3 regions of the Nocardioides ginsengisegetis genome follow, and region 3 is predicted to be linked to each of the others. Evidence: riboswitches for the same ligand, from Rfam matches in the RefSeq annotation. Region 3 holds a riboswitch; each other region holds the start of a gene.
What was found. Region 3 has a riboswitch for thiamine pyrophosphate ahead of FB382_RS07665 (thiamine phosphate synthase). Riboswitches for the same ligand answer to the same signal wherever they lie in the genome.

Region 1 (7,136 bases), 810 kb from region 3:
GGCGGGCCACGACCCGGGCGGGCTGGGCGGCGCGCATGACCGCCCCCATGACCGCGACCCCGTGGGCGCCTGCCTCGACGGCCGCGTGGGCGTTGCCGGGGTCGATGCCGCCGAGGGCGAAGACCGGGATGCCCGGGTCACCGGTGAAGGCGTCGGGCGGGAGCGGCGGTCCGTGGCCGGGCTTGCTGGCGGTGGCGGCGTACGGCGACAGGGTCGCCCACGCGGCGCCTTCCGCGGCCGCGCGTCGTACGTCGTCGGCCGAGTGGCAGGACCGGCCGTGGAGTCCGTCCACGCGTTCCTGGTGCGCCGCGAGGTGCAGGCCGTGCGCGGCGGGGTCGGCGATCCGCGAGGAGATCACGGTGAGGCTGTCCAGCTCGGCGAGCCGGACCATGAGGGCCTGCCGGTCACGGGGAGCGAGGTCGAGCTCGCGGACGACCACGGCCTCCAGCCCGGCGTCGACACACTCCGCGATCGTGCGCGACAAGGACCTGCCCTTGCTGAGCTGGGCCCGGTCGGTGAGCAGGAGCAGGCGCGTCTTCATGCGGTCTCCCGGGCCGGGCTCGAGGCGCGGGCGGTGGACCGCTTCGGGATCCGGCCCGCGCACCGGGCGACGTGGCCGGCCTCGACGGCGAGGGCCAGGGCGCGGCCCATCGCGACCGGGTCGTCGGCGCGCGTGATCGCGCTGGCGGCCAGCACCGCGTCGCAGCCGAGCTCCATCGCCAGGGCGGCGTCGCTGGCCGTGCCGACGCCCGCGTCCAGCACCACGGGGACGCCGACCGCCGCGACCACTGCCTCGATCGCGTGCGGGTTGAGGATCCCGAGCCCCGATCCGATCGGCGCGCCGAGCGGCATCACCGCCGCACAGCCGACGTCCTCGAGCCGACGGGCCAGCACCGGGTCGTCGGTCGTGTAGGGCAGCACCGTGAACCCGTCACGGACCAGCGTGGCGGCCGCGTCGAGCAGCTCGACCGCGTCGGGCAGCAGGCTGCGCTCGTCGCCGATCACCTCGAGCTTGACCCAGTCGGTGCCCAGCGCCTCCCGGGCCAGCCGGGCGGTCAGGACGGCCTCCCGGGCGCTCAGGCAGCCGGCGGTGTTGGGCAGCAGCCGGACCCCGGCGCGGGTGAGGGTGTCGAGCAGGCTGCCGTCGCGGGTGGCCGACGTACGCCGGACCGAGACCGTCACCAGGCCGGGCCGCGCGGCGGCGAGGAGCGGCTCGAGCAGCGCCGGGCGGGGCAGGCCGCCGGTGCCGAGGAAGAGCCGAGAGGTGAGCGGGACGCCGGCGATCTCCAGTGCGTCGGTCATCCGCCCTGCACCGCCGTGACGACCTCGACGACGTCGCCGTCGTGGAGAGCGGTCGCGGGGTGCCGCTCGCGCGGGACGACCTCACCGTTGACGGCGACGGCGACGCCCCGCCAGTCGGCGAGGAGATCGGCGACGGTGCTGCCGGGCTCGAGGGCGCTGGGCTCTCCGTTGAGGGTGATGCTCATGGGCGGATCCGTTCGTCGAGGAGGCGGCGGGGGTCAAGGGCGGCGTGGACCAGGCCGTGGTCGAGGTGGTCGGCGACAAGGCGGGCGGTCAGCGGCGCGAGCAGCACGCCGTGCCGGAAGTGACCGGCCGCGAGCACGACGGCGGGGTCGTGGGTGGGGCCGACGAGGGGCAGGTGGCCGGCCGTGGCCGGCCGGTCCCGGGCGAGCACCTCCGTGAGCTCGGCGCGGTCCAGGCCCGGCACCAGCTCACGCGCGGCCTCGAGCAGCCGGGCGATGCCGCCGATGGTCGCGACCGGGGGCGCGTCGTGTTCCTCCGAGGTCGCGCCGATCACGACCTCACCACCGCGTCGGGGCACGACGTAGACCGGGACGCCGTGCACCCAGCCGCGCACCGTGCGGGCCGGTGGGTCATCGGTGCGGGCCCGGGCGACCTCGCCGCGGACGCCGTGCACGAGGTGGGTCCAGGGTGCGGGCAGCCGGGCGCCGGTGGCGACGACGGTGACGTCCGGGGTCGTGGCGTCGGCCACCGGCCGGACGGATACGCGCGCCAACAGGGCCGCGACCACGGCCCGTGGGTCGACGCTGTGGTCGCGCGGCAGCAGCGCTCCCCCGGCGACGCGGGCGGACAGGGTGGGCTCGAGGCGCCGTACGGCGGCCGCGGCGAGGACGTCGACCCGATGGCCGTGCGCGGCCAGCAGACCGACCTGCCGCTCCACCTCCTGAAGGTCCCCGGCATCACGTCCCACCAGCAGCGTGCCGGCGGTCGCGAGTGGCACGCCGAGGTGTCCGGCCCAGTCCGGCCACAGTGCGAGGCTTGCCATCCCGTGGCGGAGGATCTCCTCCTCGCCGTGCCACACCTCGCTGGAGGGGCTGAGCATCCCCGCCGCGGCATGGCTGGCACCCAACCCCGGCGCGGGGTCGACGACCTCGACCGCGTGGCCCCGGACGAGCAGCTCCTCGGCGCAGGCCAGGCCGATGATCCCGGCCCCGAGGACCCGGACCCGCATCAGGCGACCGCTGCCACGAGCTCCTTCGCGGCTGCGACCGGGTCGGGCGGCCGCCAGATCGAGCCGATCACGGCGACCCCGTGGGCGCCCGCCGCACGCACCAGGGCGGCCCCAGCCGCATCGATGCCCCCGATCGCGATCAGCGGCAGCACTCCGGTGGCTGCGGCGACCGCGGCCACGCCCAGGGGGTCGGGCAGACCTGCCTTGGAGGCCGAGGCGAACACCGGACCGAAGCCGGCATAGTCCGCCCCCCAGTCACGGGCCGCCACGACCTCCGCACGGGAGCGGCAGGTGGCCCCGATCAGCAGTCCCGGTGCGATCCGGCGCGCATCGGCCACCGGCAGGTCCGTCGCACCAAGGTGAACCCCCGCGGCCCCCGCGACCAGGGCCACGTCGACCCGGTCGTCGACGACCACGAGGGCGCCGTACTCCTCGACCGCGGCGCGGACTGCGCGGGTCAGGGCCAGCAGCGCACGGTCGTCGACCGCCTTGGCGCGGACCTGGAAACCCGTGACGCCCGCCGACGCAAGGGCCGGCAACACGGACAGGTCGTCGGTGGCATCGACCAGACAGAACAGGCGTGGCAACAGCACGGAACGCTCCTCGCTTCCTTCGCCGGCATGACCCGGATCAGGTTCGACGGTCGGAGCGGAACAGCTCCCTCTCAGCTCGCTGCCGCGAGCTCCCGTGGTGGTGCAGAAAACGTAGCGCACACGGGGACGACGCAGATCGGCCCGTCCAGAACGCGGCCGTGCTCGGGCCGGGCACGGACTCCATCTACGTAGCCGAATACGTAATCCCCCGGTCGTGGACGACGGCCTGTCGACCTTCACTGGAATCACGACGAACAGCACCCCGACCCAGGAAGCGAGGCAGCCATGACCCCCCAGACCAGCACCGCAGAGACCACCCGGCTGCGCTCGATCCTCCTGGACCTGGCCCGGCACCAGGACGACCTCGCTGCCACCGAGGCCGCGGTCACGCCGTACTGGTGCCCCTGCCCCCCGAGCGTCCTCGGACACCGCACGGCCGCGGCCGCGCTGCGCGCCCAGGCCGACCTGGTCGCGTGAGGAGCCGGAGCCATGCACACGGTCCTCCCCCAGAACGAGAAGTACCTGAGCGACGTCTTCGGCTCGCACCTGCGTGACGGGGCGTGCGTCCTCGATGTCGAGCGCGAGGTCGGCTACGTGCGCCTCGAGTTCGGCACCCGGCGCGGTCCCGACTCGGCGTACTGGGACGGCTGGTTCTCCGTCACCCGCACCCGGGACGCCCACCCCCTGAGCGGCAAGATCATGAACGGCCCGATGGTCCAGCTGATCGGCAGCGCGTCATGACCTGGCACACCGCCACCGTCCCGCCCACCGATCTCGCGGCTGCTCTGGCCTCGATCCAGCGCGTGCACGGAACCGTCATCAGCTCCAGGCCCGAGCCGGACGGCATCCACCTCACCTGGACGACCTCGTCGGCCTCTGGCGGGAACCTCCGATGACCACTCAGGCCGACTACATCAGGTTCGCCGCTCTCGGCGACTCAGCCACCCTCGGTCTTGACGACCCGGTCGACAGGGGCTGGCGCGGTTGGGCCCGCCTCCTGTCCGACGCCATCGCCACCGCTCACCAGGTGTCGTTCTGCAACCTGGCCCTGCCCGGCGCGACCGTGTCCGAGGTCCGTGAGCACCAGCTACCACTGGCACTGGCCCACCGCCCGGTCATCGCCTCGCTCGTGGTCGGCCTCAATGACGCCATGCGCTCAACGTGGGACGCGCGACGGATCCGTGAGGACCTGCTCCATTGCGCACGCGAACTGGCCGAGTCGGGAGCGATGGTCATCACCGCCCGGTTTCACGACCACGGTAGGGCCATCGGCCTCCCCGGGTTCCTGGCTCGCCCCCTTGCCAGGCGGATCGCCGAGCTCAACGGGATCTACGACGAGGTCCACGAGCTCTACGGCGTGCTGCGCATCGACCTGGGCCCAGACGGTGCCGCCGCCCACCGGGACTTCTGGGCCCATGACCGGCTCCACCCCTCCGAGCTCGGGCATCGCCACGTCGCGGTCCGCGTCGCCCGGTTGCTGAACGCGGAAGGGCTCGAGTTCGAGCTCCCCTCGCTCGTCTGCACCGGGCCACGCGTGGGCCGTGTCAAGGGTGCGCAGGTGCTGGCGACCGAGGCGGCTCCCTGGATCGCGCGCCGCATCCGTGACTTGACGCCGCATGCGGGCCGCCTGCTGGTCAGGCAGGTGCGCTTGCGGTGGTGACCTGACACCGCAGCCGAGGGTCTTGACGCCGCACGAGCCACACGCAGGACACGACCGCGCGCCGTACGCGCCACGTGCGAGCTGCTCAGGCTCAAATGGCTTCAGGCCCGGAGATCCGTGGATCTCCGGGCCTGAACTTTGTAGCGGGGGCAGGATTTGAACCTGCGACCTCTGGGTTATGAGCCCAGCGAGCTACCGAGCTGCTCCACCCCGCGTCGGTGAACAGAACCTTACGGGATGGGCTGATCGGGTCCAAATCGGGGGTGGGGTTTCGAGACGCTCGCTGGCGCTCGCTCCTCAACCACCGAAAGCCGCTGGTGCTCGCTCCTCAACCACCGAAGGTCACCTCTTCTGTTGGGCGGCGAGGCTGGCGGCGTCGGCGACGAGGTCGCGGCCGATCTGCACCTGGCGGGCGTACTCCACCGGGTCGCCGGCCTTGAGGGCGCGGTCGGCGGCCTCGAAGGCGCTCTCGGCGGCGGCGAGCTTGGTGCGGATCTGGGCGCTGAGCGAGCTGGTCCCGTTCCCGTTCCCGTTGCCATTGCCGTTGCCATTCCCGTTCCCGCTGCCGTCGGGCGGCGTGACGGTGCCGTCGACGCCGAGCACGTCGGCGAGCGCCTGGTGGAGGGTCGGGCCGATGCCCACCTCCCCGCCGTACGACGCGAGCACGAACTGCAGGCTCGGGTAGCCGGACGTGGAGCCGGCGCGGACGGCGTAGACGGGCTCGACGTAGATGAGCCCGTCGGCGACCGGGAGGGTCAGCAGGTTGCCGAAGATCGGCGGCGCGTCACCGGACTGGAAGGGCAGCAGCGCAGCGCGCACGTCGCTGTTGGAGGAGAACTTGTTGGCGATCAGCCCAGGACCGTCCGTGCGCGAGTCGGGCAGGACCAGCGCCCGCATCCGGCCGTAGGTCGACGGGTCGGTCGCGTCGGAGTCGACGGAGACGAACGCCGCCAGGTTGCTCTTGTTGTACGGCGTGAACACCGACGTCAGCGAGAACGTGCTGCGCTCGCCGCCACCGTCGACCGGCTGGTCGACGAAGAGCCGGTACGGCGGCTGCAGGTGCCCGTTGGTGTTGGGGTCCTCCGGCACCGACCAGCGGTTGTTGCCCTGGTAGAAGTCGCCGGCGTCGGTGACGTGGTAGCGGGCGTACTGGAAGCGCTGCACCTTGAACAGGTCCTCGGGGTAGCGCAGGTGCTGCAGCAGGTCCGGCGGGATCTCCGACTTGTCCTTGACCGTGCCGGGGAACGCGCTCCGCCACGCCTGCAGGATCGGGTCGGTCTCGTCCCACGCGTAGAGCGTGACGGTGCCGTCGTAGGCGTCGACGGTCGCCTTGACCGCGTTGCGCATGTAGTTGATCTCGTCGGTCGGCAGCGTGCGGATGCCCGCGTTGTCCTGCAACGAGTCGTCGGTCATGTCCTTGAAGGAGTCCTTCTCGGCACCGGGGTAGCGATCGGTGGTCGTGTAGCCGTCGAGGATCCACTCCACGCGTCCGTCGACGACCGCCGGGTAGGGGTCGGAGTCGATGGTCAGCCACGGCGCGAACTTCTCGACGCGGTCGCGCGGGTTGCGGTTGTAGAGGACCTGGCTGTTCTCGTTGACCCGCTCGGACAGCAGGAAGTTCGGCTCGCCGAACTTCACGGCGTACATCAGCTGGTTGAAGAAGCCGCCGATCGGCACCCCGCCGGTGCCGGCGTACGTCGTGGTGTCGTCCTTGGCGTCCTCGGACCCGGAGTCGGCGTTGGCCAGGTCGAGCTCGACGTCCGGGCCGCCGGGCGCCTTGCCCACGATGGAGTAGTCGGGGCTCTGCTCACCGAAGTAGATCTGGTTCTGGAAGTCACCCAGGGCGTGCTGCGCCGTCGGCTCGTCGGCCGTCGGCAGGCCCTCGGCCCACTGGATGCTCGTCGCCTCGGCCTTGTTGTTCTCCGGACGCTGGTTGGCGTACGCCGCGACCACGCCGTTGCCGTGGGTGTAGACGGTGTGCAGGTTGGACCAGTTCTGGTCGTTGGCGTTGATCCGCGACTGGTCGAGCTCGCGGACCCCGAGGACCAGGGCCCGGTCGACGCCGCCGATGTCGTAGCGGTCGACGTCGAGCACCGGCGCGACGGAGTAGTAGGTGCGCGGCTGCTGGTTCTGCTGGAAGGTCTCGCGCACGAGCTGCGGGTCGACCAGCGGCGTCGACGAGGTCTGCCCGTCGAGCTGGGCCAGCTGACCGGTCGAGACCGAGGAGTTGCTGGTGTAGTTGGTCTCCTCGACGTCGCTGACGTCGTACGCCGCCCGCGTGGCCTCGATGTTCTTCGAGATGTACGGCGCCTCCTTGTCCGCCTCGGACGGCTTGACCTGGAACTGCTGCACGATGCCCGGCCAGATCAGGCCGAGCAGGACGGCCGAC
Region 2 (7,136 bases), 2.0 Mb from region 3:
GTGGACGACCAGCCGGACCTGCTCCGGGGTGGCCCGGCTGGCCAGCACGGTGCCGACCAGCCCACCGCCGTCCCGTACGCCGATCGCCGAGCGACGGACCGCGACTGCCGGCGCGGGAGGGAGCCCGGCCGACGCGAGGACGGTGCGGGCGGCGTCGTCGCGCAGGACGCGGGCGTAGCCCAGGAACAACGCGGTCTCCGGGTCCGCCGGCGCCCGCCAGACGTCGGCGATCGGGCCCTCCTGCACGACCCGGCCGTCGCGCATGACGGCGAGCCGGTCGGCGACCGTGAAGGCCTCCTCGTGGTCGTGGGTGACCATCAGCGCGGGGGTGCCGGCTGCCCGGAGGATGCCGCGCAGGTCGACGGCCAGCCGCTCGCGCAGCCCCGCGTCGAGGGCCGACAGCGGCTCGTCGAGCAGCAGCAGCCGCGGTTCGACGGCCAGCGACCTGGCCAGTGCGACCCGCTGGCGCTCGCCGCCGGACAGGGTCGACGGCAGGCGATCGGCGTACCCCTGGAGGCCGACGAGGTCGAGCAGCTCCTCGACGCGGGCGGGGATGCGGGGGGCGCGGCGGAGCCGGAGCGCGTAGCCCACGTTGCGGCCGACCGTGAGGTGGTTGAAGAGCTGGCCGTCCTGGAACATCAGCGCGAAGCCGCGCTTGTGGGTCGGCACACCGCGCAGGTCCGCGCCGTCCCAGGTGATGCTGCCCCCGGCGACCGGCTCGAGACCGGCGACGGCGCGCAGCAGCGTGGACTTGCCGCAGCCGGACGGGCCGAGGACCGCGAGCACCTCCCCGACGGGAAGGTCGAGGGAGACGTCGACGACGGCGGGCTTGCCGTCGTACGACACGGAGACGTGCTGGAGCTCGAGCATGGCGTCAGAAGGCTCCCACGGACGGCACCCGGAGCCGCTCGACCACGAGCATCACGACGGCCGTGGTCGCGGCGAGGACGACGGAGGCGGCCAGTGCCATGCCGTAGTTCATCGGGCCGGGGTGCCCGATCAGCCGGAAGATGACGACCGGGACGGTCGGATGCTCGTCACGGGCGAGGAAGGACGTCGCGCCGAACTCGCCGAGCGAGGCCGCGAACGCGAAGCCGCTGGCGGCCAGCAGCGGCTTCCAGACCACCGGCAGGTCGACGGTCAGCACCGCGCGCAGCGGTCCGGCCCCGAGCGAGGCGGCGGCCTGGCGCTGCCGGTCGTCGACGCCCGAGAGCACCGGCACGATGGTGCGGACCACCAGGGGGAGCGCCACGAGGGCCTGGGCGATCGGCACGAGCAGCGGGGAGTCGCGCAGCTCGAGCGGCGGGTGGTCGAGGGTGATGAGGAAGCCGAAGCCGAGCGTCACCGCCGAGACGCCGAGCGGCAGCATGAAGAAGCCGTCGAGGGTGGCGCGGACGCGGCGCTCGGCCCTCGAGCGGGACCGGCGGGTGACCACGACCGCCACGAGGAGGCCGAGCGAGAGCGACATCCAGGTCGCGTCGACGGCGGTGCGCAGCGAGGTGACCAGGGCGTCGGTCACGGGGACCAGCAGGGCCTGGTGGGTGCCGCGCGTGGTGAGCGCCCGGTAGTTGCCCAGGCCCCAGCCGGACCCCTCGACCTGCAGGGACCCGAGCACGAGGGTGCCGATCGGCAGCGCGACGAGCACGACGAGGAGCAGCGTCGCCATCGCGCCCGGCCAGTCCTGCCGCGAGAGCCGCCGGGGCCGGGGCAGCACGCGGGAGACCGACGGGTCCGGCACGGCCCGCAGCCGTCCGGCGACGAGCAGCAGCGCCACGACGGCGACGAGCTGGAGCACCGACAGCGCCGCGGCACCCTGGAGGTCGAGCAGGTTGGTGGTGAGGAGGTAGATCTCGGTCTCGACCGAGGAGTACCGCAAACCGCCGAGGGTCAGCACGACGCCGAAGGCGGTCGCGCAGAACAGGAACACCACGCTGGCCGCCGACACGATCGCCGGGCGCAGCGCCGGGAGAGTGACCGTGCGGAAGACCTGCGCCGGGCTGGCTCCGAGCGCCGCGGCCGCGTCGGCCGGCCGCTGGTCGAGCGACTCCCACGAGGCGCCGACCGCGCGGATCACGACCGCAACGTTGAAGAAGACCAGGCCGGCCACGATCGCGACCGGCGTGCCGTCCAGGCCCAGGAAGCCCAACGGACCGGACTCCCCCAGAAGCTCACGGAAGGCGACGCCGACCACCACCGTCGGGAGCACGAACGGGACGAGCAGGGCCGCGCGCAGCACCCGCCGGCCCGGGAACTCCCGCCGGTGCAGGGCGTGCGCCGCCGGCAGCCCGAGCAGCACCGACACCACCGTCGCGACCGAGGCCGACCAGACCGTGAACCACAGGACGCGGTGGACCCGCGGCCGGCCGAGCACGGAGATCACCCCGCCGGGGTCGAAGGACCCGTCCGGCCAGAAGCCGCGCGCCAGCATGCCGCTCACCGGCAGCACGAAGAAGACGCCCAGCACCGCGACCGGCAGGAGCGCCAGCGCGGCGAGGGTCAGGGCGCGCCTCATTGCGAGGTGACGTCGCTCCACTCGCGCAGCCACTCGTCGCGGTGGGCGGCGACGTCGGCCGGGTCGACGGAGTAGGGCTGGTCGGGCTGCATGGCGTAGGAGGCCCAGTCGGCCGGCAGCGACGTGCCGTCGACGACCGGGAAGACGTACATGCTCTCGGGCAGCGCCTCCTGCACCTCCGAGGAGGTCAGGAACCGCACGAACGCCTCGGCACCGGGCACGTTGGCGGCGCCGTCGAGGACGCCGGCGTACTCCACCTGGCGGAAGCAGGTGTCGAGCAGCGCGTGGGTGGTGGACGCCGTCGCGCCCTTCGGGACGGTGAAGGCGGGTGAGGAGTCGTAGGACAGCACGATCGGCCGGTCGCCCTTGCCGCCGCCCTGCGTGAAGTCGACCTCGTAGGCGTCGGACCAGCCGGCGGTGACGCGCGCGCCGTTGTCCATCAGCTTCTTCCAGTAGTCCGGCCAGGCGTCGCCGTACGCCGAGACCGTGGCGAGCAGGAACGCCATCCCCGTCGAGCTCGTGGCCGCACCCGGCAGCACGAAGAGGTCCTGGTAGGCCGGGTCGGTGAGGTCGTCGAGGGTCCGGGGCTCGGCCAGGTCGTGGGCCTTGAACCAGGTGTCGTCGACGTTGACGCAGACGTTGCCGTTGTCGACGGGCGTGAGCGCGTGGTCGTCGTCGCCGGGGAGGTCGTAGGCGGAGACGCCGGCCGGGGCGTCGAAGGAGTACGGCGCGAAGACGCCCTCGTCCAGCGCGCGGGAGGCGAAGGTGTTGTCGACGCCGAACGCGACGTCGCCGGTCGGGTCGTCCTTGGTGAGGACGAGCTTGTTGGTGAGCGTGCCGCCGTCGCCCGAGGCCTTGACCACGAGGTGGTAGCCGGTCTGCGCCTCGAAGTCCTTGACCACCTTCTTCGGCAGGAAGAACGAGTCGTGGGTGACCAGCACGACGTCCTTGATCTTGCCGGCGGCGGTGGTGGCGGGGCTGTCGTCGCCCTCGCCGATCACCGAGCAGGACCCGAGGACGGGGACGAGCAGGACCGTGCAGATCGCCGCGAGCGCGCGCGATGACTTCATCTGGGACTCCCTTCGCCGGTGTTAACCGGAGCAGGTTCATAGGGTCTGCGGCGGATCCGCACTCTCAGCACGTCGGACGTGCTCCCCTGTCATGTCCCTCCAGACTAGTGCTCACCGCGTCAGGGCGATCACCCCGTCCAGCCGGGCCAGCTTCTCGGGGTTGCGCACGATGTAGAGGCCGGTGACCTGGCCGTCCTCGACCAGCATCGTGCCGATCGCGTCGACCACCCCGCCGACGAGCAGTCGCAGGCCGGGGGCGCCGTTGACGAGCACCAGCTCGGCCGACCCGTCCTCGGGCATCACGGCCTCCAGGAAGCGCAGCACCTTGTCGCGGCCCAGGATCGGGCGCAGGGCTGCCTTCTTGAACCCGCCGCCGTCGGTCATCAGCACGACGTCGGGCGCCAGCACGTCCATGAGGCCCTGGAGGTCGCCGGTCGCGGTGGCCCCGAGGAACTTCGCGATCACCTCGTCGCGCTGGGTGGGCGTGACGTCGGCGCGGGGGCGTCGCTCGTCGACGTGCGCCCGCGCCCGGCTGGCGATCTGGCGGACCGCGGCCGGCGACTTGTCCACGGCGGCGGCGATCTCGTCGTACCCGACGTCGAAGACCTCGCGGAGCACGAAGACCGCCCGCTCGGTCGGGCTCAGGGTCTCCAGGACCAGCAGCATCGCCATCGAGACGCTGTCGGCGAGCTCGACGTCCTCGGCGACGTCCGGGGTGGTGAGCAGCGGCTCGGGCAGCCAGGGGCCGACGTACTGCTCGCGGCGCCGGGCCATCGTCCGCATCCGGTTGAGCGCGAGCCGGGTCGTGATCCGGACCAGGTAGGCACGTTCGTCGCGCACCCCGGTGAGGTCGACCTCGTGCCAGCGGAGCCAGGTCTCCTGGAGCACGTCCTCGGCGTCCACGGCGGACCCGAGCATCTCGTAGGCGACGGTGAAGAGCAGGTTGCGGTGCGCGACGAACGCGTCGGTCGCAGTGGTCATGACACCTCGCTGGTCGAGCCTGCCGAGACACTAGCGAGCGGCAGCTCGCAGACGTCGGAGTATCCCTGGCTCTGGAGCCCCGCGGCGGAGTTGAAGCGCGAGCGCATGTTCTCCAGGGCGATCATCTGGGTGAGCTCGACGACGGCCTCGGCCCCGAGCTGGTCGACGAGCCGGTCGACCATCTCGTCGGTGACGGTCAGCGGCGTGTGGCTCATGGCCTCCGCATAGGCCAGCACCTCGCGCTCCAGCGGGGTGAAGACGTCCGACTCGCGCCAGCGCGGCACCTCCCGGACCTTGGCGAGGTCGAGCCCCTCGTCGTGGGCGAGGAAGTAGCCGAAGTCCAGGCACCAGCTGCAGCCGATGACCCCGGCGCTGGCGAGCTGGGCGTAGGACTTCAGGGTCGGGTCGAGGCGGTCCCACTTCGCCACCTTCTGCTCGAAGCCGAGCACCGCCTTCAGCACCGGGCGGTGGTGCCACAGGACGTAGGCGTTGTCGGGGACCTGCCCGTAGGTGCGTCGGGCGTAGGCGGACAGGACCCGGCCGTAGAGGCCGGTGATCGTGGCCCGGGGAATCCGGAAGGTGCTGGGCATCGGTGCTCCTGGGTGTCGTGTCTTCGAGCGGTCACCCATCCAGACACCGGCCGCCGCCGATCTGTGACACCGGCCTGTGACAGGGTCGCGGCATGCCGAGTCCCACCCACCAGCTCCTCGCGTGGGGCGTGCCCAAGCTGCGCAAGTCCCGCGAGCTCGACACCGAGGAGGCCGAGCGCGCCCGCGTCGAGCGCTGGCACGCCGGGCTGGACCGCACCCTGCCGACCCGGATCGTGCCGTTCTTCGCGCGCCGGTACGACGTCACGACCGAGACGCTGACCGGACCGGCCGGCGACTTCCCGTCGCACGTCGTCACGCCGCGCGGCATCACGCCCGAGCGCACCGTGGTCTGGGTGCACGGCGGCGGGTTCATGGCCCCGATCGACCCCTTCCACGTGCGCTACGTGGCACGGCTGGCCCGGGCGCTGCGCGCCCGGATCGTGCTGCCCGACTACCCCCTCGCGCCCGAGCACACCTGGCGCGACTCGCACGACGCACTGGTCGACCTCGCCGCCCGCTGGTGCGCCGACGGGCCGGTCGTGCTGGGCGGCGACTCGGCCGGCGGCGGCCTGGCGATGGCGATCGCCCTGGCGCTGCGCGACCGGGGCGGCCCGCAGCCCGAACGAATGCTGCTCCTGTCGCCGTGGATCGACCTGACCACGAGCGCCCCGGACACGGCGGCCTTCGCCGAGCGCGACCCGTGGCTCTTCCTCGGCAAGCTCCACGCCTACGCCTCGTGGTGGGCGGGGCGGGACGAGGACCTGGGACGCCCGGAGGTGTCGCCCGGGCTGGCGCCGCTCGACGGGCTGCCGCCGGCGCTGATGTTCTGCGGCACCCGCGACCTGCTGGCACCCGGGGTGCGGATGCTGGCCGACCGCGCGCTGTCCTCGACGTGGGAGCTCACCTACGTCGAGGCCCCCGACCTGATCCACGTCTACCCGCTGCTGCCGCTGGTGCCCGAGGCCCGGCGGGCGTGGAAGCAGACGCTGGAGTTCCTCCGGTGAACATCACCGCGGTCCCCTTCGCCGCCCTCGACGCCCGGACGGCGTACGACGTGTGGCGGCTGCGGCAGGCGGTGTTCGTCGTCGAGCAGGCGTGCCCCTACCCCGACCTCGACGGTCGCGACGTCGAGCCCGGCACGCGGCACGTGCTGCTGCGCGACAGCGGCGACGCGCTGCTGGGCTACGCCCGGGTCCTCGACGACGCGAGCACCTGGCGGATCGGCCGCGTCGTGCTGACGCCCGAGGCGCGCGGCCGCGGGCTGGCGGACCTCGTCATGGGCACCGCCCTGCAGGTCTGCCCCGACCGCGACGTGGTGCTGGACGCGCAGGTGCCGCTGGCCGGCTGGTACGCCGGGTTCGGCTTCGTGGCCGACGGGGCGGAGTTCCTCGAGGACGGCATCCCGCACGTCCCGATGCGGCTCACGCGCGAGTGAAGACGACCCCGCCGTCGGTCACCTCGCGGGTCGCCTGACCCCGCGCGACCAGCAGCTCGAGGTGGGCCTTGGTCTCCATCGACGCGAGCGCGCCGTTGAACTCGTCGAGGTCGGCGAGCCGGTGCTCGTGGCGGGTCCAGGGCAGCTCGCCCGCGACGTCGTACGCCGTGGCCGGGCCGCCGGCCAGCGCCGCGAGGCAGAGCTCCAGCCGGTGCTCGTGGTGGTCGAGGAGCTGGTCGACCCGGGCGTGGGAGGACGGCGCGAGCGGGCCGTGGGCCGGCAGCAGCCGCAGGTCCGGCAGCTCACGGACCTTGGTGAGCGAGGCCATGAAGTCGCGCAGCGGCTGCTCGACCGGGACCGGCTCGAAGCCGATCGAGGGCGTGATCGTGGGCAGCACGTGGTCGCCGGCGAAGAGGATGCCGTCGGCGTGGTCGGCGAAGACGAAGTGGCCCTGGGTGTGGCCGGGGGTGTGCACCGCGTGCAGGGTGCGGGTGCCGATCTCGATCTCGTGGTCGCCGTCGAGCCAGGTGTCGGGGTAGTGCCACATC
Region 3 (7,136 bases):
CAGCACCGTGAACCCGTCGCGGACCAGGGTCGCGGCCGCGTCGAGCAGCTCGACCGCGTCGGGCAGCAGGCTGCGCTCATCGCCGATCACCTCGAGCTTGACCCAGTCGGTGCCGAGCGCCTCACGGGCCAGTCGCGCGGTCAGCACGGCCTCACGGGCGCTCAGGCAGCCCGCGGTGTTGGGCAGCAGCCGCACCCCGGCCCGAGTGAGGGTGTCGAGCAGGCTGCCGTCGCGGGTGGCCGACGTACGGCGGACCGAGACGGTGACGAGGCCGGGCCGCGCGGCGGCGAGGAGCGGCTCCAGCAGCGCCGGGCGGAGCAGGCCGCCGGTGCCGAGGAAGAGCCGAGAGGTGAGCGGGACGCCGGCGATCTCCAGCACGTCGGTCATCCGCCCTGCACCGCCGTGACGACCTCGACGACGTCGCCGTCGCGGAGGAGGGTGACGGTGTGCCGGTCGCGTGGCACTACCTCGCCGTTGACGGCGACGGCGATGCCGCGCCGCCCCCGGACGAGGTCGGCGACGGTGCTCCCGTTGGCGACGACGGCCGGCTGGCCGTTGCGGATGATGTTCACGCGGGTGCTCCTCGGGTCGGGGCGGAGGGGACGGGCAGGACGCGGCGCGGCTCGAGCGCGGGGTGGACGGCGCCGCAGTCGAGGTGGTCGGCGACGAGTCGGGCGGTGAGCGGGGCGAGCAGCACGCCGTGCCGGAAGTGGCCGGCGGCGAGCACGACGGCGGGGTCGTGGGTGGGGCCGACGAGGGGCAGGTGGTCGGCGGTGGCGGGCCGGTCCCGGGCGAGGACCTCGATCAGCTCGGCCCGGTCCAGGCCCGGCACCAGCTCACGGGCCGCCTCGAGCAGCCGGGCGACCCCGCCCAGGGTCGCGACCGGGGGCGCGTCGTGCTCCTCCGAGGTCGCGCCGATGACGACCTCACCTCCGGGCCGCGGCACGACGTAGACCGGGACGCCGTGCACCCAGCCGCGCACCGTGCGGACCGGTGGGTCGTCGGTGCGGGCCCGGACGACCTCGCCGCGGACGCCGTGCACGAGGTGGGTCCAGGGTGCGGGCAGCCGGGCGCCGGTGGCGACGACGGTGACGTCCGGGGTCGTGGCGTCGGCCTCCGCCCGGACCAGCACCCGCGCCAGCAGCGCCGCGACGACGGCCCGTGGATCGACGCTGTGGTCACCGGGCAGCAGCGCTCCCCCGGCGACGCGGGCGGACAAGGTGGGCTCGAGGCGGCGCACGGCGGCCGCGGACAGCAGGTCGCCGCGCACGTCGTGCGACGCCAGCAGCGCCACCTGCCGCTCGACGTCCTGGAGGTCACCGGCGTCGCGTCCCACCAGCAACGTGCCCGTCGTCGTGAGCGGTACGCCGAGGCGTCCGGCCCAGCCCGGCCATAGCGCGAGGCTTGCCATCCCGAGGCGGAGGATCTCCTCCTCGCCGTGCCACACCTCGCTCGAGGGGCTGAGCATCCCCGCCGCGGCATGGCTGGCACCCAGCCCCGGCGCGGGGTCGACCACCTCGACCTCGTGGCCCCGGACGAGGAGCTCGTCGGCGCAGGCCAGGCCGATGATCCCGGCCCCGAGGACCCGCACCCGCATCAGGCGACCGCTGCCACGAGCTCCTTCGCGGCGGCGACCGGGTCGGGCGGCCGCCAGATCGAGCCGATCACGGCGACCCCGTGGGCACCGGCCGCGCGGGCGAGCGCGGCACCGGCCGCGTCGATGCCGCCGATGGCGACCAGCGGCAGCACTCCGGTGGCTGCGGCGACCGCGGCAACGCCCAGCGGCTCGGGCAGGCCCGCCTTGGAGTCGGAGGCGAAGACGGGACCGAAGCCGGCGTAGTCGGCGCCCTGCTCGCGGGCGGCCACGACCTCGGCCCGGGACCGACAGGTCGCGCCGACGACGAGGCCGGGCGCGATCCGGCGCGCGTCGGCCACCGGCAGGTCCGACGCACCGAGGTGCACGCCCGCGGCCCCCGCGGCCAGGGCCACGTCGACCCGGTCGTCGACGACCACGAGGGCGCCGTACTCCTCGACCGCGGCGCGGACCGCGCGGGTCAGGGCCAGCAGGGCGCGGTCGTCGACCGCCTTGGCGCGGACCTGGAAGCCCCCGACGCCGGCCCGGGCGAGGGCCGGCAGCAGGGACAGGTCGTCGGTGGCGTCGACCAGACAGAACAGGCGTGGCAACAGCACGGAACGCTCCTCGCTTCCTTCGCCGGCATGACCCGGATCAGGTTCGACGGTCGGAGCGGAACAGCTCCCTCTCAGCTCGCTGCCGCGAACTCCCGTGGTGGTGGTTCGCAAAACGTAGCGCAACCGATGGCGAGGCGATGTGACCTGTCCGATTCGCGGATCTCCCGCCTACCAAAACACGACCGTGGCATTGCCGCGGCGAGATTCAACCCTGGTCCCGCAGCGAACTCGACGTGCCCAACGCCCTCGAGCCGGGCACGTCTCCGTAGCGAAGTACGTAGTTCTCCGGTCGCGCCCAAAGCCCGCTGGGCGTTCAGTGGGAGCAGTCCCCCACACACCCCGACGCGGAAGGCGAGGCAGTCATGAACATCGATCCGTCCGACACCAGCATGGCCAGGCAGCTGCGCTCGATCCTGCTCGAGCTTGCCCGCCGCGAGGACAGTCGCGCGGCCGACGAGGCTGCGGCCACGCCGTACGGGTCCCCCGGTCCGGCCACCATCCTCGGCCACCGCTCCGCCGCGATGCTGCTGCGCGCAGAGGCCGACCACCTCCTTGCGGGCTGAGGAGGCGTCCCCATGTTCGTGCTGCCGGAAAACGAGAAGTACCTGCGCGACGCGTTCGGCTCTGCACTCCGTGACGGGGCCTGCGTTCTCGACGCCGACCACGAGGTCGGGTACGTCCGCCTGGAGTACGGCACACGACGCGGACCTGACTCGACATACTGGGACGGCTGGTTCACCGTCGCCCGCACCCGCCGCGGCCACCCGCTCCGCGGGAAGGTGATGAACGGGCACCTCGTCCAGCTCATCGGCGGTGCGGCATGACTCGGCACTCCAGTGCCGTGCCCGACGATGCGGCGCCCGCTGAGCCCTGCCACTGTCGTGGCGATTCAGGGCACACCCGTCGCTGGACCAGACCATGCCTGTGCAGCAAATCACCTACTCATGGGTATGCAATGGATCGCAATAGATTCCAGGCCGTGCCCAACCTCGTCAGCGACCAGCGCCTGCAGTGCGCGGTCTGTTCGGCGATGGTGCCCGAACTCCTGATGCCGCTGCACAGCGCATGGCACGAGGACGACGGGGACAGGAACGTCCGCACGCCCGTCACAACGCTCCACCACGAGCCCGGAACCCCAGCAGTCCACGCGCCGCTGCGACGCAGCGTCGGACGCTAGCCCCGGGCCCCACCAGCTGCGGTGTGCCGTCACGACCTCTCTCGAGGCGGCACACCGCAATCCACCCACCCGATCTGCCGCACTTGGTCGCAGGAACCGATGATGATCCGTGCCCGCTGCCTCATCCAGGTCGTCTCGACCATCGGGTGGCCCTTGTTAAGCACCGTGGCCGCCGGCATCGCGCGACGCGTCGGCGTCGACCGTCCTGACGCGCTGACGGTCAGCCCCCACTCTCCGCCTTCATAGCGGGCACCCGACGCGAGTCACCCGCGTCGCCCCGCGGATCCCGGCCCTCATGCCACGTTCGGGGAAGATCACTTAGGTCGCTGGAACCTGCACCCAGCAAATCTCGCACAACTTCACGCCCCCGGCTCATCGGCGATGGCCGCTACCGGTGGCACGGACACCCACACGCAGCCGTGCCCGTCAGGGCCGTTCGATAGAAGGTGCAGTAGAAGTGCTCGCCGTCGGCGCACTCAACCGACGCCTGGAAGTGTGGTCGTTCATTCGTCACGATCGGGTCCTACTGCAGGGAGTCAAGATGGTCGGGTCCCGAGATCGAGGTTCCGAGACCCCGATGGCGCACCGGATGGAGCAACACGCCAGCTTCCCGCGTACTCGTCGGTAGCTAGACGCCTTGTGGCGGGCTTCACACGACCTACCGGCGCCTATCCTCGAGCGCCCCCGCCGACACCCCGGTCACCGACCGAGCCAGCTCGATCAAGATCGTGTACCGCCAGGCGTGCCCCGCCCTCGAGGACTCCCGCACCTCGACGAAGCACCGCTTGCAGTTGACGTTCCCTCAGCCAGGTCCAGCGGCCGAAGCACACGGTTGGGTCGCTCGTGCCACTGTCGATGCAGCTTGACCTCATCGACGCTCGCTCCACGTGTTCGCATGTCATGTCTACCCCGGCGCGTTCTCTGTCGAGAATGCTGGTGGCCCCCGACCACAAGCAGTCGATGCAATGGGGTCACAACCCAAGTTCGGGTTCTGGGGACTCCCTAGATCGGTGGAGAATTCGGGTGACTCTCCCCTTGGATCCAGGGGACGCAGGGCTGCGACAACACGCGCCCTGGCACCGCGATGCCCGAGCACGCTAGTGACTCAGGATGCTATTGACCCGCCCCGCCTATCTCCCTCCCCTGCGTGCCTACGACGCTGAGGGGAGCGACGACGGAGCCGCTGCTCTCGTCGTGATTACACGGGGCCGTCCCGTCCCGTCACCAGGGCGGACGGCCTCGTGGTGACGTCGGCATTGCCAAGACGAACTCCGTGGCGTCGAACTGCCCGTGACAGTGCCGACAGTTGGCGATGTCCCCAGGACGACGAACCCCTGTGGTCGAGCTCGATCCCTAGAAGCGCTAATGGCTGAGACGGGGGTGGCCAATTCCTCGCCCGACGGCAAGCACGCGTGGCTCCGGATGTACGCCGGCAAGTTGAACAGTTGAGATTGCCGAATGTTGGCGCACAGACGCCGATGATCTGGTGGGTTTGCGCCCCGGAGCATCGGAAGCCACTGCTGTGGATCCGGGTCGCGGTGCGGCGCGGCGGTCTGGCGATGGCACATGAGGACCGCGCGATGCGCCCTGTAGGCCATGGCGGCACCGGCCTTCACGGGGAAGCCCCCTTCTGTGGACTACTCGAGGCCCGCCGCGGGGGCGGCGTTCGCCTGAGTTTCGTGGCTGGACCCTGGGGTGCCCGTCCGCCCCGGCAGCCTGTCCGCTTTTCTGGTAGGGAGCCGCGCCCTCCGCTGCGCATCCCTTCCGGCCGTCCCGCCCAACGGCCCGGTCGTAGCGATGACATAGCGGTCTCGGTAGGCAGCGACGGTGGTGAGTGCCGCTCTCCAAAGACCCCACTCAACCGCATCCAACGGGTCAATGCCGAGGCCACGACCCCCGTCCGCCAGCAGACGAGCCCGAAGGGCTATGAGTAGTCTTCGCTGTTCCAGTGCGTGTCGGTGTTCGCCTTCCATCGGCCCGAGAGCCTCGGGAATGAGGCCAGCGATGAGCCGCGGCGGTGGTGAGGCGGGATCTGGCGAACTCGGACTCGCGGCTGTGTCGACTCGATAGCGGATGACGGCGGCCATGTCGTCGGCGTCGTCGAGTGGGTGCTGTGTGACGACCCGGGGCAGGAGCTGTTCGAGGTTGTGGTGGTGGGCCTCGGCCTGGCGGAGGGCGGCGGTCAAGGGCCCAAAGGCTGTTGACGAGGCCGCGGCGCGGAGCTGTTTCGGGGTGAGTCCCGAGCGCCGGAGGAGGTCGACGAGCCTGTCACGTTGGGCGGCACTGGCGACGGTCTCGTACTCTGCCGCGAGCTGAGCAATCGAGGTCCAGGTCTCTTGCTCGATCTGCATGATCTGGTGCGCCGACAGCTCGGCGCCCGAGTGCTGTAGGACCCCGAAAATGACCGTCCCCGCGTTGCCGCCCTCAACGTCCGCGGTGGGGTGGGTGTCGTCGGGCCGGTCGAGGGCAACGTAGGCGATGTTGGAGTCTCGGCCACGGGTCATGGAAACGTAGAGGTTCTCTCGGGTTGTCGATGCGGAGGCGACGACGTGTGCGGTGTCGACGGTGATGCCTTGTGCGCGGTGGGCGGTGACCGCGTAACCGAGTTCGACGTGCTGGGCGACGTACTCTGGCGGGAGCACGACAGTCGCCGACAGCCGGTGCCAGGTGCGACGGACCGCGAGTGAACCGTCCTTGCGAACGGCGGTCACTGTCCAGCGGTCACCGTTGCGGACCCAGCCGCCGTTGAGGGCCCGGAGACGGCGGTCGTTCTTGCGGGTGATCACGAGGTCACCGGCAGAGGCGTGTGCTCCCTTGGCGAGCTCGACCTCGGGCCCGCAGGCGTCGTCGTAGGTGAGGATTCGGTCGGCCCGGGCGCGGGCGTTCAGGGCGAGGACCGAGCTGGTGGCGTCGGTGACCAGGATGCTGTCGAGTCCCCTACGGACGTCAGCACACCAGGCGGTGTAGGCCGCGTCGAGCATCTGGTCGGTCGTTCCGTCGCGGAGACGCCCGTGGTTGGCATAGGTGTCGATGACCTCGACTTCTCCGCGGCGCAGCGCCGTGGTCGCGTGCTTCTCCCACGCGTGAGTGAAGCGGTGGATTTCTCTCAGGACGGGAACGTCGCTGCCCCGGGCTTCGACGAGCATCGAGAACGCGCCACCGGCATCGACGGACTGCAGTTGGGCGTCGTCGCCGACCAGCAAGACCTTGGCGCCGGCGTTGACAGCGAGGCCAGTGATCCGGTCCAGGGTGCGGGTGTCGGCCAGGCTCGCCTCATCGATGATCACCAGTTGACCGGTCGCAAAGCCGACTCTCCCTCGGTCGTGGTCGTGGAGCCACTTGGCGGTGTTGTCGCACTCGATGCCTAGGTCGTCGGCCAGTGCCTGCGCGGCGGCCGCTGAGGGCGCGAGCCCGATCACGCTCCCCCGCCCGTACGTCCTGACCCAGGCTCGGGCGAGGGCACGCATCGCCGTCGTCTTCCCGGTGCCGGCGGGGCCGACCAGCAGGTCGAGCCGACGCCCCGTCGCCGCGACCCGAGCGATGGCCTCGGCCTGGTCCCGGCTCAGCCGGCCACGCGCGACGCTTCGGCGGGTGGCGGCCGTGACCGACTCCAGTTCCAGACGTGGCGCAGCCTGCTTCCCCGTCGGCTCGGCCGCCCTGGCCAACAGCCGGTCCTCGAGGGCCAGGATCTCGGTCGAGGAGTAAATCGTGGCATGGCGCGGCCGGAACACCGACGTGCCGTCGTCCCGCCGGAAGGCGGCGGGGCTGA

Region 1: it holds a riboswitch for thiamine pyrophosphate, as region 3 does, so the genes downstream of both, FB382_RS03815 (thiamine phosphate synthase) here and FB382_RS07665 (thiamine phosphate synthase) in region 3, are expected to answer to the same signal.
Region 2: it holds a riboswitch for thiamine pyrophosphate, as region 3 does, so the genes downstream of both, FB382_RS17715 (thiamine ABC transporter substrate-binding protein) here and FB382_RS07665 (thiamine phosphate synthase) in region 3, are expected to answer to the same signal.

The regions. Positions count from the first base shown of each region.
Region 1 covers NZ_JACGXA010000001.1:807,356-814,491, reverse strand. The annotation lists gene FB382_RS03835 (thiamine phosphate synthase) at 1-541, opposite strand, end outside; gene FB382_RS03830 (thiazole synthase) at 538-1,302, opposite strand; gene thiS (sulfur carrier protein ThiS) at 1,299-1,487, opposite strand; gene FB382_RS03820 (FAD-dependent oxidoreductase) at 1,484-2,494, opposite strand; gene FB382_RS03815 (thiamine phosphate synthase) at 2,494-3,087, opposite strand; TPP riboswitch at 3,084-3,193, opposite strand; gene FB382_RS03810 (hypothetical protein) at 3,373-3,564, shown strand; gene FB382_RS03805 (hypothetical protein) at 3,577-3,828, shown strand; gene FB382_RS03800 (SGNH/GDSL hydrolase family protein) at 3,980-4,747, shown strand; tRNA gene FB382_RS03795 (tRNA-Met) at 4,889-4,962, opposite strand; gene FB382_RS03790 (UPF0182 family protein) at 5,090-7,136, opposite strand, start outside.
Region 2 covers NZ_JACGXA010000001.1:3,659,574-3,666,709, forward strand. The annotation lists gene FB382_RS17705 (ABC transporter ATP-binding protein) at 1-870, opposite strand, end outside; gene FB382_RS17710 (ABC transporter permease) at 875-2,512, opposite strand; gene FB382_RS17715 (thiamine ABC transporter substrate-binding protein) at 2,509-3,582, opposite strand; TPP riboswitch at 3,573-3,680, opposite strand; gene FB382_RS17720 (RNA polymerase sigma-70 factor) at 3,694-4,563, opposite strand; gene FB382_RS17725 (carboxymuconolactone decarboxylase family protein) at 4,560-5,153, opposite strand; gene FB382_RS17730 (alpha/beta hydrolase) at 5,246-6,157, shown strand; gene FB382_RS17735 (GNAT family N-acetyltransferase) at 6,154-6,588, shown strand; gene FB382_RS17740 (MBL fold metallo-hydrolase) at 6,575-7,136, opposite strand, start outside.
Region 3 covers NZ_JACGXA010000001.1:1,615,863-1,622,998, reverse strand. The annotation lists gene FB382_RS07680 (thiazole synthase) at 1-387, opposite strand, end outside; gene thiS (sulfur carrier protein ThiS) at 384-572, opposite strand; gene FB382_RS07670 (FAD-dependent oxidoreductase) at 569-1,597, opposite strand; gene FB382_RS07665 (thiamine phosphate synthase) at 1,597-2,190, opposite strand; TPP riboswitch at 2,187-2,296, opposite strand; gene FB382_RS07660 (hypothetical protein) at 2,553-2,753, shown strand; gene FB382_RS07655 (hypothetical protein) at 2,766-3,014, shown strand; gene FB382_RS07650 (hypothetical protein) at 3,170-3,367, shown strand; gene mobF (MobF family relaxase) at 5,005-7,136, opposite strand, start outside.